3 regions of the Kitasatospora sp. NPDC053308 genome follow, and region 1 is predicted to be linked to each of the others. Evidence: riboswitches for the same ligand, from Rfam matches in the RefSeq annotation. Region 1 holds a riboswitch; each other region holds the start of a gene.
What was found. A riboswitch is a leader RNA that binds a small molecule or an ion and turns the genes downstream of it on or off. The one in region 1 is predicted to bind cyclic di-AMP.
Positions count from the first base shown of each region.

Region 1 (4,189 bases):
GATCGGCGCCCTGCTCGCCACCCAGCTCACGGTGCTCGCGGCGCTCGGCCTGGTGGCGAACAACTACTTCGCCTTCTACAGCAGTTGGGACGACCTCCTGGGCACCGGTGACACCGGCCCGGTGGTGATCCACAACAAGGCGGACGCCTCCGGGCGCCTGCTGGTGGAGACCGTCGGCCACGCGGCGGTCAAGGGCGGCGGCGCGATGGGCCGTGAGCCCGGCCAGTCCGGTGAGATCCGCAAGGTCCGGATCGACGGTGCGGTCAGCCGCCTGTCGACCGAGGGCTACGTGTACCTGCCCCCGCAGTACTTCCAGCCCGAGTACGCGCAGAAGCGGTTCCCGGCCGTGATCGTCAGCACCGGGTTCCCGGGGATCGCCGAGAACCTGATCACCCGGTTCAACTACCCCGGCGCGGCGCTCAAGCTGCTGCAGGAGGGCCGGATGCAGCCGACCGTCATGGTGCTGATGCGTCCGTCGCCCGCGCTGCCGCAGGACACCGAGTGCGAGGACATCCCGAACGGTCCGCAGTCCGACACGTACTTCACCAAGGACGTGCCCTCGGCGATCCAGGCCAGCTTCCGGGTCTCGTCCGACCCGCAGGCCTGGGCGTTCATGGGCAACTCCACGGGCGGCTACTGCGCGCTCAAGCTGGCCATGCGCCACCCCGACGTGTTCCCGACCGCCGTCGCCCTCTCCGCCTACTACGATGCCGCCGACGACCCGACCACCGGTGACCTGTTCGGCGGCAGCAAGCAGCGCCGCGACGAGGCCAACCTGATGTGGCGGCTGAAGAACCTGCCGGCGCCCAAGGTGTCCGTGCTGCTGGCCGGCACCAAGAAGGGCGACGGCGACTACCGCCGGGAGACCGAGGCCTTCGTCGACGCCGCGCAGAGCCCGATGAAGGTCTCGTACAGCATGCTGGAGAACGGCGGCCACAACTTCGAGACCTGGAGCGCGCTGCTGCCCTCCTCGCTGGAGTGGCTGTCCCAGCAACTCAAGGTGCCCGACCAGGCCGTCTGACGGACAGGCGCGCCAGACGACCGAACCCCCGGGGCCGCGGCCCCGGGGGTTCGATCGTCACGTGGCTCAGGCCACCCGCTCCAGCGTCCCGGTGTGCAACTGCCCGACCCGGCCGCCCTCGCCCTCGAAGGTCCAGAAGGCCCGGATCGTGAGGTTGTTGAGGTCCATCACATGGCTGACGGTGATCCCGCTCTGCTCCGTCCAGCTGATGAAGTAGATCTCCGGCGCGACCTCGGCGACGTGCAGCCGCACGTCCTCCCACTGGCCCGCGGACTCGCCGAGGCCCTCCCAGCGCAACCGCGTGCCGTCGGCCGAGTAGGTGTTGCGGAAGGCCGCGCCGTTGTCGGCCCGGAAGACGTAGGTACGGCCGGCGAAGGCGGGCAGGGGCGCGGTCATGGTGGGGCGGCTCCTCGTTTCGGGGGTCGGTGCTCGTGTGCACTGCGCTCTTGTGCACTGCGGAAGATGTCAGGCTCAAATTTATCCGACCGGGCGCACCCCGTCGGATCTTTGCCGCAGGACGGGTCACCGCGCCGCCTGGCACGACGCCCGGCTCCACCCCCGGCGCTGGGCCCGGCTCCATGCCGGGCCCTGCACCCGCCCTCACGCCCGGCACCGCCTGCCGCGCCACACCGGCCCGCCCGGAATGATCAACTCGGCCGCCACGCAGCGTCGTTGATCGACACCGCTGTGAGCTGCGCGACAACCGGCCCGGAGGAGTTGTCCGTTCACGTACGGCCTGCCTAGCCTGCAACGGCGTCCGCCCCTCGCGGACCCCGCCGCCGGGACGCCTAGTCCTGTCCACCCGCCGGCGGGTCACCGAGCACCACAGCGGACGGGAGCGGGGGAACCAAGGTCGGCGCCCGACCCGTGCGCACGCGCGCGCGGGCCGAGGCTAGGGGTGAAGCCGCTCCACAGGCGGCCGGGCAACTGCAGCCCGAACCCGACAGCTAACCTCGCAGGCGTCGCAGAGGTGACCCATGCCCCAGCCTGCCGCTGCCCGGCGCCGCGCGCCGCGCCACGCCCGCCCCTCCCACCGCGGCCGCAACGCCGCCTTCGCCGCCACCGGGGCGCTCGCCATCAGCGGCGCCGGACTGCTCGGACTGCCGTCCGTCACCGGTGCCCAGGCCGCCACCGCGCCGACCGTCACCCAGGACCGCCTCGCCCCGGCCACCATGGTCGCGGGCAAGGCCACCACGGCCTCGCTCACCCTGCACTCCTCGGCCTGCTTCACCGCGAAGACCGTGGGCGTGGGCGTGCGGGACGCGCGCGGCACCAACCTGGACTTCCCCGGCAACGCCTCCAACGTGCAGATCTGCCCGAGCGGTGTGAACTTCACCAGCGGTGCGCGCACCCTGCCCGCCGGCACCTACACCCAGTTCGGCTTCTGGCAGGACCTCGGCGGCGCCTGGCACAACCTGCCCTCGCAGCAGCTGGTGGTCTCGGCCACCGCCACCCCCGCGCCGACCCCGACCCCCGCGCCGACCGCCACCCCCACCGCGACCCCGACCCCCACCGCGACCCCGACCCCGAGCCCCACCGCGACCCCGACCAGCACCCCCGCGCCGACCTCCCCGGTCGCCGGCAAGTCGCTGACCTGGTCCGACGAGTTCAACGGCCCGCTCTCCTGGGGCCAGCGCTGGGTCGGCGACAAGAGCACCGCCTACAAGTACGGGAACCACAACCCGGACGACAACAAGCTCGACTGGCTGAACAAGAACAACGTCAGCGTCGCGGGCGGGGTCGCCACCTTCACCGCCACGTCCGGCGGACCGGCCCTGGAGAACGGCAAGCAGTCCTGGAACACCGGCTTCCTGACCACCGAGGGCTCCAGCGAGGGCTTCCAGGTCAAGACCGGCGACTACGCCGAGACCCGGGTCAAGCTGCCCGCCGGCACCGGTGCCTGGCCGGCCCTGTGGACCTGGAAGAACGGCAACGGGGAGATCGACTCCTTCGAGTACCACCCCGACAACCCGAACCTGCTGGAGCTGACCAACCACGTCAACCCCGGCAACCCGAAGTACTACACCGACGCGAGTGCCATCGCGAAGGACCAGTGGGTGACCATCGGCACCTACTACGGCGCCACCTCGGTGGACTGGTACGTCAACGGCGTCAAGGTCTTCTCGGACGGCAAGGGCGTGGGCGCCAACTGGTCGGCGTACCTGATCCTCAACCTCTCGGTGTGCGCGGGCCAGTACCACCCGGCGCCGCAGGGGACCGCCCCGATCACCATGGCCGCCGACTACGTCCGCGTCTACCGGTGACCGGTGACCGGTAGTCCGTAGGACCGTCCCCCGGTCACCGGAAGCAGGCAGCCGCTCGCGGGCGGCCGGTGACCGGTGGGACGGACGTGGTCCCGGAACCGTCAGCCCGCCGACTCGACCACCGGGATGGTGAACGGCGTGCGGTTGTCGCTCTCGTTCCGGTCGTCCGCGCTGTGCACCGCGACCCGGCCGCCGTGCAGCTCGCCCGGCTCCAGGTCGCGGCTGAGCCGGAGCGGGATGAGCGCGGTCGCGCTGCGTCCTTCCTTCAACCCGGGTCCGAAGACGCACTGCACCCGGTGGCCGTTCTGGAGCACCTCGCAGCCCGAGGGGTAGAACGGCCCCTCCGCCGTGACCCCCTCCGGCAGGGCGGCCACGACCGTGAACGGGGAGGCGGTGGTGTCCGGGCCCCGGTTGGCGACGAAGGCGTGGAGCGTCGTGAGGCCGCCGGGGGCCACCCCCTCGGGGGCGATCCGCACCACTTCCAGGTCCGAGTGCGAGGGCGCGGGCACCACGGCGGGCAGGGTGGACACCACGGTGGACGAGCCCGCCGCCCCCGGAGCGCCGACCTCCACCGCCGGACGGGGCTCCGGCCGGCGCAGCGCCCAGGACGGGCCGGTGGCCAGCACCGCCACCGCGCAGCCCGTCGTCACGGCCGCCACCACCCGGGCCCCGCCGATCCTCCCGCTCCTCGTGCGGCCCCGCCCTGGCGCGCCGCCCCGTACATCCTGGTCCGGCATCCCGCTCACCCTGCTCTCGTGCTCCGGCCGCCCGCGCCGTCGCGGGCCGCGTCCGGCATCAGGGTGGCCGAGCCGTCGCGGCGACCGGACGGTAACCCGAGCCGTGCCGCCGGCCCTCCGCCCGGACGGAGGAGGGCAGGCCCCGCCCACCGCAGAGCGGGGTTGAC
Region 1 covers NZ_JBVJJY010000003.1:451,691-455,879, forward strand. The annotation lists gene ACZ6Y7_RS09940 (alpha/beta hydrolase) at 1-1,021, shown strand, start outside; gene ACZ6Y7_RS09945 (phenolic acid decarboxylase) at 1,088-1,417, opposite strand; cyclic di-AMP (ydaO/yuaA leader) riboswitch at 1,869-1,998, shown strand; gene ACZ6Y7_RS09950 (glycoside hydrolase family 16 protein) at 1,999-3,285, shown strand; gene ACZ6Y7_RS09955 (hypothetical protein) at 3,387-3,935, opposite strand.

Region 2 (4,189 bases), on a different contig from region 1:
AGTTGGTGGCGACGGCCAGGTCGGCGATGGTGACGTCCTCGGTCTCGCCGGAGCGGTGCGACATCATGCAGCGGTAGCCGTTGCGCTGGGCCAGCTCGACGGCGTCCAGGGTCTCGGTCAGCGAGCCGATCTGGTTCACCTTCACCAGCAGGGCGTTGGCGGTGCCGGTCTCGATGCCCTTGGCCAGGCGGGCCGGGTTGGTGACGAACAGGTCGTCGCCGACCAGCTGGACCTTGTCGCCCAGCTTGTCGGTCATGGCCTTCCAGCCGTCCCAGTCCGACTCGTCCAGCGGGTCCTCGATGGAGACCAGCGGGTAGGCGGCGACCAGCCCGGCGTAGTACTCGATGAGCTCGGCGGAGGAGAGCGCCTTGCCCTCGAACTGGTAGGCACCGTCCTGGTAGAACTCGGAGGCGGCGACGTCCAGGGCCAGCGCGATGTCCCGGCCGGGCACGTAGCCGGCCTTCTGGATGGCCTCGGTGATCAGGTCCAGAGCCTCGCGGTTGCTGTCCAGGTTCGGCGCGAAGCCGCCCTCGTCGCCGAGGCCGGTGGACAGGCCGCGCTCCTTCAGCACGCCCTTGAGGGTGTGGTAGACCTCGACGCCCCAGCGGACGGCCTCGGAGAAGGACTCCGCGCCGATCGGGGCGATCATGAACTCCTGGATGTCGACGTTGGAGTCCGCGTGCGAGCCGCCGTTGAGGATGTTCATCATCGGGACCGGCAGGACGTGCGCGTTCGGGCCGCCCAGGTAGCGGAACAGCGGCAGGTCGCTGGCCTCGGAGGCGGCGTGCGCGACGGCCAGCGAGACGCCGAGGATGGCGTTGGCGCCGAGCGAGGACTTGTCCGGGGTGGCGTCCAGGTCGAGCATGGCCTGGTCGATCAGGCGCTGCTCGGTGGCGTCGTAGCCGACCAGCTCCGGGCCGATCTGCTCGATGACGGCCAGGACGGCCTTCTCCACGCCCTTGCCGAAGTAGCGGTTCTTGTCACCGTCGCGCAGCTCCAGCGCCTCGAAGGCACCGGTGGAGGCACCCGACGGGACAGCGGCACGACCCGTGCTGCCGTCGTCGAGGCCGACCTCGACCTCGACCGTGGGGTTGCCGCGGGAGTCGAGGATCTCACGGGCTACGACGACATCGATGGACGGCACGAAGCATCTCCTTGCGGAAGCAGGGTCCGGCTGACGGTGGTGCTGTCGCCAGGACGATTGCGGAGTCGTTACGGACCAGAGCCTAACCGCCCGGGCTCCCGGGGCCACCTCCGCCTCGGTCCCGTCTCAGCGTGTGGCCCCGCTACCCACCGGTAGTTCACCTGCTTGTCCCACCTTGTCCCACCGCGCCGGGCGAATGCGGACGAAGGGGACCGGTACGGCCGGCCCCCTCCGCGCCCGGGCGTGGCGGGTCAGCCGAGGTGCAGCACCTGGCCCGGCAGGATCAGGTCCGGGTCGCCGCCGACGGTGGAGCGGTTCTGCTCGTACAGGGCGTGCCAGCCGCCGGACACGCCCTGGGCGGCGGCGATGGTCGACAGCGTGTCACCGGCGCGGACGGTGTAGTCGTGACCGCTCTGCGCGGACGGCTGCGCGGGGCTCGGGGCCGCGTGCCTGGGGACGTACTGCTGCGCCGACGGGTCGACGGGCTTCTCGGCCTGCTGGGGGGCGGCGTGCTTCGGGGCCTGCTTCTGGACGGGCTTGGCCTCGGACTTCTGGACCGGCTTCTCCACCGGCTTCTGGGCCTGCCGCTTGGGCGTCTGCTGCTGCGGGGCGGACTGCGGCTTGGCGTCCGAGGAGGTGTCGACCGACGCCGGGGCGCCGCCCTTGGTCAGACCGGCCTTCTTGGAGCAGACCGGCCAGGCGCCGGGGCCCTGCGAGGCGAGCACCTTCTCGGCGATCGCGATCTGCTGCCCCTTGCTGGCCTGGTGGGCCTGCGGAGCGTAGGCGGTGCCGCCGTACGCCTTCCAGGTGCTGGAGGTGAACTGCAGGCCGCCGTAGAAGCCGTTGCCGGTGTTGATGCTCCAGTTGCCGCCGCTCTCGCACTGGGCGACGGAGTCCCAGGTGGAGGCCGGGGCGGCGGAGGCGCCGGTGGCGGTGAGGAGCGGCAGCGCGAGTCCGACGCCGGCCACACCGGCGACGGCGATGGCCTTCTCGGCCTGGGTGCGACGACGATGACGGCCAGTTCCAACGAACAGCATGAAGAGGTCCCTCTCCGCACGCCTGCGAGGTGAGCTGTCGGGTTCGGACCGGGAGGTGGCCCGGCCGCCGTACGCGGAATCGGTTCCGCGCGGGCGGCTTCACCCCAAGCCGTGGGGACGGCAACAAACCTGGGTCCCCCGCCCCTGCCCAGGGTTCTGGTCGGTTTCCCGTGACGCGGCGGGCAGGATTCGGCGTTCCGCGCACGAGGTCCGCAGCTGCGAACTCCAGGGAGAGTAGACAGATCCTCAGACCAATCACAAGCTCATATCACGGATATCACACAGAAATTACGGCGCGTGTCCGATCGCCTACCAACGGCGGCGCTATGTCCGGATTGATGGGTGTTCACACCCCCGCCGGAGCCGCTACGGCGACGGTCCGTCAGCGCGTCGACCCGGCCGGAGTCCGCTCCCGCCGATTCGTCAAGGGCGCGGGACGGCGCGCGGAGGCGTATGCGGGGAGCGGCTCTCCGGGCTGAATTCCACCGGGAGTTCCCGCAGGCCACGCATGATGAGGCCGCCTCGCCAGCGCAGATTCTCCGGGCTTTCCGCGAGCCGCAGATCCGGCAGCCGGGAAAGCAGCGTGGCCAGCGCGGCCCGGCCCTCCAACCGGGCCAGCGGGGCGCCGATGCAGTAGTGGATGCCGTGCCCGAAGCCCAGGTGCGGGTTGTCCGTTCGGGCCAGGTCCAGGGTGTTCTCGTCGGCGAACCGGGCCGGGTCGCGGTCCGCGGCCGCCAGCACCACCAGCACCGGATCGCCGACCGGGATGTCCACCCCGCCGATGGACAGCGGCTGCGTGGCGAACCGCCAGGTCGCCAGCTCCACCGGCCCGTCGTAGCGCAGGAGTTCCTCGATCCCCGTCTCCAGCAGCGCGCTCTCCCCGCGCGCCACCGACTCCTGCAGCAGCCGGCGCTGCCCCGGGTTGCGCAGCAGCGCGTACGTCCCGTTGCCGATGAGGTTCACGGTCGTCTCGAAGCCCGCGAACAGGAGGATGAACGCCATCGCGGCGGCCTCCTTCTCGGTCAGGTGCTCCCCGTGGTCGCTCGCCCGGATCAGGCCCGAGATCAGGTCGTCCCCGAGGTCCGCGCGCTTGCGGTGGATCAGCTCCAGCAGGTACGCCCGCATCCGCTTCACCGCCCGCCCCACGCCGCCGCGTTGACCGCCACCGTGTCGGATCATCATCCCGGCCCAGTCGCGGAAGTCGTCCTGGTCCTCGGCGGGCACGCCCAGCATGTCGCAGATCGCGTAGATGGGGAGCGGGAAGGCGAACTCGTGGATCAGGTCCGCCGAGCCGCGCTGCGCGAAGCCGTCGATCAGCCGGTCGGTGAGCTGCTGCACCCGCGGCTCGAACTCCGCCACCCGGCGCGGGGTGAACGCCTTCGACACCAGCCGGCGCAGCCGGGTGTGGTCCGGCGGGTCGATGTTCAGCAGGTGGGTCATCAGGTCCGCCTGCCGCTCCCCCGGGATGCCCACCCGGCCGGTGCGGTGCGCCTGCTCGCTGTGGTGCGCCGGGTTCTTCGACAGCCGGCTGTCCGCGAGCGCCTGCCGGGCGTCCGCGTACCTGGTCACCAGCCACGCCTCGACGCCGCTCGGCAGCGTGGTGCGGTGCACCGGGGCGTGTTCCCGCAGCCACGCGTAGGCGGGGTACGGATCGGCGGCGAACTCCCAGGTGAACAGCTCCGGGGCGGGGGCGCCGGGCTGCGCGCCGGAGGGTCGGTCGGAGGCGTCGGACGGCGTGGCGGCGGGCCGCGCGGGGTCGGGCTGAGCTGGCATGGGACGACCGTATCCGGTGGGTGCGCGCGCCCCGTCCGTCGGCGGCCCGCGACCCCCTCGTCAACGGCGTGCGACCGGCGCGCCAACGCTCCGTGGACGACGCGTGGCCGGTTCGTGGACGGCCCGTGGACAGTCCGTGGCCGGGTCTTGGGCAGCTCTTGGCCGGACACCGGGCGTGAGCCTGGTCACCTGAGGGGTAATCCCTGTTGCGGAGGGTCAGGACGTGCCTACGATC
Region 2 covers NZ_JBVJJY010000014.1:205,250-209,438, reverse strand. The annotation lists gene eno (phosphopyruvate hydratase) at 1-1,144, opposite strand, end outside; gene ACZ6Y7_RS27450 (transglycosylase family protein) at 1,396-2,181, opposite strand; cyclic di-AMP (ydaO/yuaA leader) riboswitch at 2,187-2,353, opposite strand; gene ACZ6Y7_RS27445 (cytochrome P450 family protein) at 2,605-3,954, opposite strand.
Region 2: it holds a riboswitch for cyclic di-AMP, as region 1 does, so the genes downstream of both, ACZ6Y7_RS27450 (transglycosylase family protein) here and ACZ6Y7_RS09950 (glycoside hydrolase family 16 protein) in region 1, are expected to answer to the same signal.

Region 3 (4,189 bases), on a different contig from region 1:
CGCGTCTGGACGTGGCCCGGATCGTACGGCGGCGTGGTGGTGCCGCAGGGCCAGTCGCAGTTCGGCTCGGCGACCGGCTGCTCCTCGGGCGCCAGCACGTTGCCCCGGACGGTGGCGAACGCGATCAGCCCGCCGCCCGCCAGTAGCCCGGCGCAGATCAGCATCGCGGTGTGGAAGGCGGAGTCGACGGCGGACGGCACCCGGTAGGCGTCGCCGCTCAGTCCGGCCAGTGCCGGGAGCGCCGCCACCGCGAGCAGGCCGGCCGCGCGGGCGGCGGCGTTGTTGACCCCGCTGGCGATGCCCGCGTGCCGGACCTCGACCGCGGCCAGCACGGTGGCCGTCAGCGGCGCGACCAGCAGGGTCATCCCGCAGCCCATCACCGTGACGGCGGGCAGCACGTCCGCCCAGTAGGAGGAGCCGGGGCCGGTGCGGAGCATCAGCAGCACCCCGGCCGCGCACAGCATCGGGCCGACGGTGAGCGGGAGGCGCGGACCGATCCGCTTGCCGAGGCGCCCGGCGCGCGCCGACAGCAACAGCATCAGGATGGTGATCGGCACCAGCGCGAACCCGGAGACCAGCGGCGAGAAGCCGCAGACGATCTGCAGCTGCACCACCAGCAGGAAGAACACGCCGCTGAACGCCGCGTACACGCAGAGGGTGACCAGGTTCACGGCGGTGAACAGCCGGGAGGAGAACAGGCCGAGCGGCAGCATCGGTTCGGGCGCGCGGCGCTCGACGGCGACGAAGAGGACCGCGAGCGCCACGCCGATCACCCCGCTGACCCAGACCGCGGGGGACACCCCCTCGCCGGCCGCGGTCAGCGCATAGGTGACCGCGCCCAGGGCGAGCGCGGCGAGCACCGCGCCGAGCACGTCGAAGCGGCCGGTGGCGCTCTCGTCCCGGCTCTCCGGCACGGACCGGGTGGTGACCGCGATCACGGCGGCGGCGAGCGGCAGGTTCAGCAGGAAGATCCAGCGCCAGCCGGGGCCGTCCACCAGCCAGCCGCCGAGGAAGGGGCCGACCGCGGCCGACACCCCGCCGAGGCCGGACCACAGCCCGACCGCGGCCGAGCGGTCGTCAGGGTGGAATACCGCCTGGAGCATGGCGAGCGAGCCGGGGGTGAGCAGCGCCCCGCCGATGCCCTGGACGGCGCGGGCGGCGATCAGCACGTGGATGTTCGGTGCGGCGGCGCAGGCGGCCGAGGCGACGGCGAACCAGATCACCCCGATCAGGAAGACCCGCCGCCGCCCGTAGCGGTCGCCGAGCGCCCCGCCGAGCAGGATCAGGCCCGCCAGGGTCAGCAGATAGGCGTTCAGCGTCCACTGCAGGGAGGCGAGCGAGGCTCCCAGGTCGGCGCCGATCCGGGGCAGGGCGACGTTCACCACGGTGCCGTCGAGCATCGCCATGCTGGAGCCGAGCACGGTTGCCAGTACTACCCAGCGACCCTGCGCGGTGCCCAGGCGCAAGGAGCCGGCTTCGGAGGTGGCCACGGCCCGATCCTGCGGCCTGCGGGGCGCACGTGACAAGGGTCACCGGAGTGCGTGTTGGTGCCGAGCGGTACGTGAGCGGACGGTCGCGCAGCGCCGTCGACGTCGGCGCAGGGTCGTGGATCAGTGGCGCGCGGTGAATGGATTGTGTACACACCGTGCAGTGGATCATTCGGAGGGTCACCGCCCCGGGAGGGGTGGTTGCCGGTTCAAGAGATCGACATTGCTTCACCCGAACGGATGGGTTTTAGTTCAGCGACCGCCCGGCCAGTCCGGACGGATCCACCGGGTGGAACGCCGAGTCCTGCCGCTGCCCGGTGGTTCGAACTGAACTCTGTACGGCAGGAGCGGGGGACCCACAGGTAAGTCGCCGGACCGGAGTTCGCGCCTCAGGGCGCGGGCGTCCAGGACCGGCTAGGGGTGAAGCCGCGCATGCGGCCGGGCAACTCCAGCCCGAACCCGACAGCTCACCTCGCAGGCGTCGGAGAGGAAACTTCCATGCCTGCTCAGGCTCGTCGTATCGCTCTGCCCCGCGCCGCCCGCATCGGCATCGCCACCGCCGTCACCGGCGTCTCCTTCGCCCTTCCGCTCGTCACCGCGATGAGCAGCGCCCAGGCCCACACCGCCCCGGTCGCCCCGGTCGCCGCCTCCTCCGCTGCCGTTGCGGCGGACTCCGCGGCCGAGGCCAAGCCGGCCGCCGCGGCCAAGGTCGCCGAAAGCTACCGCGTCGTCAGCGGCGACACCCTGTCCAAGATCGCCGACGCCAAGAACGTCGAGGGCGGCTGGCACGCGCTGTACGAGCAGAACCGCTCGGTCGTCGGCGCCAACCCGAACCTGATCTTCCCGGGCCAGCAGCTCGCGCTCACCGGCCACGCCGCCGCTCCGGCCGCTCCCGCCAAGCCGGCCGCCCCGGCCGCTCCCGCGAAGCCGCAGGCGCAGGTCCAGGTCAAGACCGAGGCCGCCAAGCCGTCCGCCCCCGTGCAGACCCAGGTTCAGACCGCCGCTCCGGCCCCGGCCGTGACCGCCGCTCCGGTCGCCTCGACCTCCGGCTACGTCGCGCCGCTGGCCCACCCGGTGCTGGGTGAGGCCTATGGCGTGGCCGGCTCGATGTGGGCCTCCGGCCACCACACCGGCCAGGACTTCGTCGCCTCCACCGGCACCCCGCTGCGTGCCGTCGCCAACGGTGTCGTGGTCAAGGCCGGCAACGGCGGCGCCTACGGCAACGAGGTCGAGATCAAGCTTGCCGACGGCCACTACGCCCAGTACGCGCACCTCTCCGTGATCGGCGTGTCGATCGGTCAGACCGTCACCGTCGGCCAGCAGATCGGCCTCTCCGGCGCCACCGGCAACGTGACCGGTCCGCACCTGCACTTCGAGATCCGCACCGGTCCGGAGTACGGCTCGGACATCGACCCGGTCGCCTACCTGCGCGCGCACGGCGTCGCGCTCTGACCCTGCCGGGGTACCAGAACCACCGCTGCTGCGGAGCGAATCGATCCTCCGGGATGGTCATGTCGGGTGACCGCTCGACCGGGTGATCGCCGCACAGTGGACATGGGCGCGGGACACGCCCAGGCCGGCCCGGCTCGTGGGACCAACCTCCCTCGCGAGCCGGGCCGGCCACTGTCGTTTCCGGGCCGGGGCCGGGGCCGGGCCTTAGGGACCTTCGGGCGGGGCGTCGACTCCGGGTGATCGGCGGCTGGTTGTCGCGGGGTCTGGTTGTCGCGCGGTCCAGTTGTCGGGTTGTCCGGTTGTCGGGTTGTCGGGGTGTCGGTTCGTTGCGCGGGGCGGTCGCGGCCTCCGACGCGCTCGTGGGACAGCGGTCCTGGTGGTGCGGAGGCTCTGCTCCTGCGCGGCGGACGGGGACTTCCACGTGCGGGGGCGGCACCAAGAGACGGCGCACTGGCTCGGGGTGCTGGTCGCGCCGCTGGTGGCGGGGTGGCGATGGGCGGGCCGGTGGTGGCGGCCGGGGTGCCGGCGCTCGCGGTGGGGCGGTGGCGGCCCCGGCTGTACCCGCGGAGGGGCGGATCGTGGCGGAGGGCGCGGTGGAACGGTGAGTCCGCCGGGGCCGTCCGGGACCGCGGGCCGTGCGGGACCGCGGGCGGTGCGGGCGGTTCAGTGGTGGTGGGCCGGGAGGCCGTACCGGGCGGCGGACAGCAGCTCGTGCATCCGGCGGCCGAAGTCCTCGGGGTCGCGGGCCGGCTCGGGGAAGACCAGACGGACGTCGCGGTGGCCGTCCGGGTGGTCCAGGCGCAGCACCAGGCCGTGGCGGTCCAGGGCGAGCGGGCGGACGGCCGGGTTGCGGGTGAGCAGGGCCGGGTCGAGCAGCCGGGTGAGGGCGTGGAGCGCGTCGGGGTGCTCGTCGGCGACGTGGGTGAGCATCGCGGCCTCGTGGCGGGCCATCGGGTCGGGGGCGGCGAGGGCGAGGTCGGCGGCGGTGACCGCGCCGGTGCCGTACGGGGTGGCGAGGACGGCGTGGGCGACGTCCACGTGCAGGTGGACGCTGAGGCCGTCGTCGGCGAGGTGGGCCAGGTGCAGTCGGCCGGCCAGGGTGAGGCGGGCGCGGACGCGGTCGCGGACGGCGACGGGGGCGACGTCGGTGACGTCGAGGACGACGGCGAGGCCCTCGGTGGCGCGGGCGAGGGCCGCGGTGAGCGGCGCGTCCAGCGGGGCACGCAGCCGCAGGCGGGAGTGGTGGACGG
Region 3 covers NZ_JBVJJY010000010.1:229,753-233,941, reverse strand. The annotation lists gene ACZ6Y7_RS23410 (MFS transporter) at 1-1,406, opposite strand, end outside; cyclic di-AMP (ydaO/yuaA leader) riboswitch at 1,803-1,983, shown strand; gene ACZ6Y7_RS23405 (M23 family metallopeptidase) at 1,986-2,939, shown strand; gene ACZ6Y7_RS23400 (DUF2470 domain-containing protein) at 3,603-4,189, opposite strand, start outside.
Region 3: it holds a riboswitch for cyclic di-AMP, as region 1 does, so the genes downstream of both, ACZ6Y7_RS23405 (M23 family metallopeptidase) here and ACZ6Y7_RS09950 (glycoside hydrolase family 16 protein) in region 1, are expected to answer to the same signal.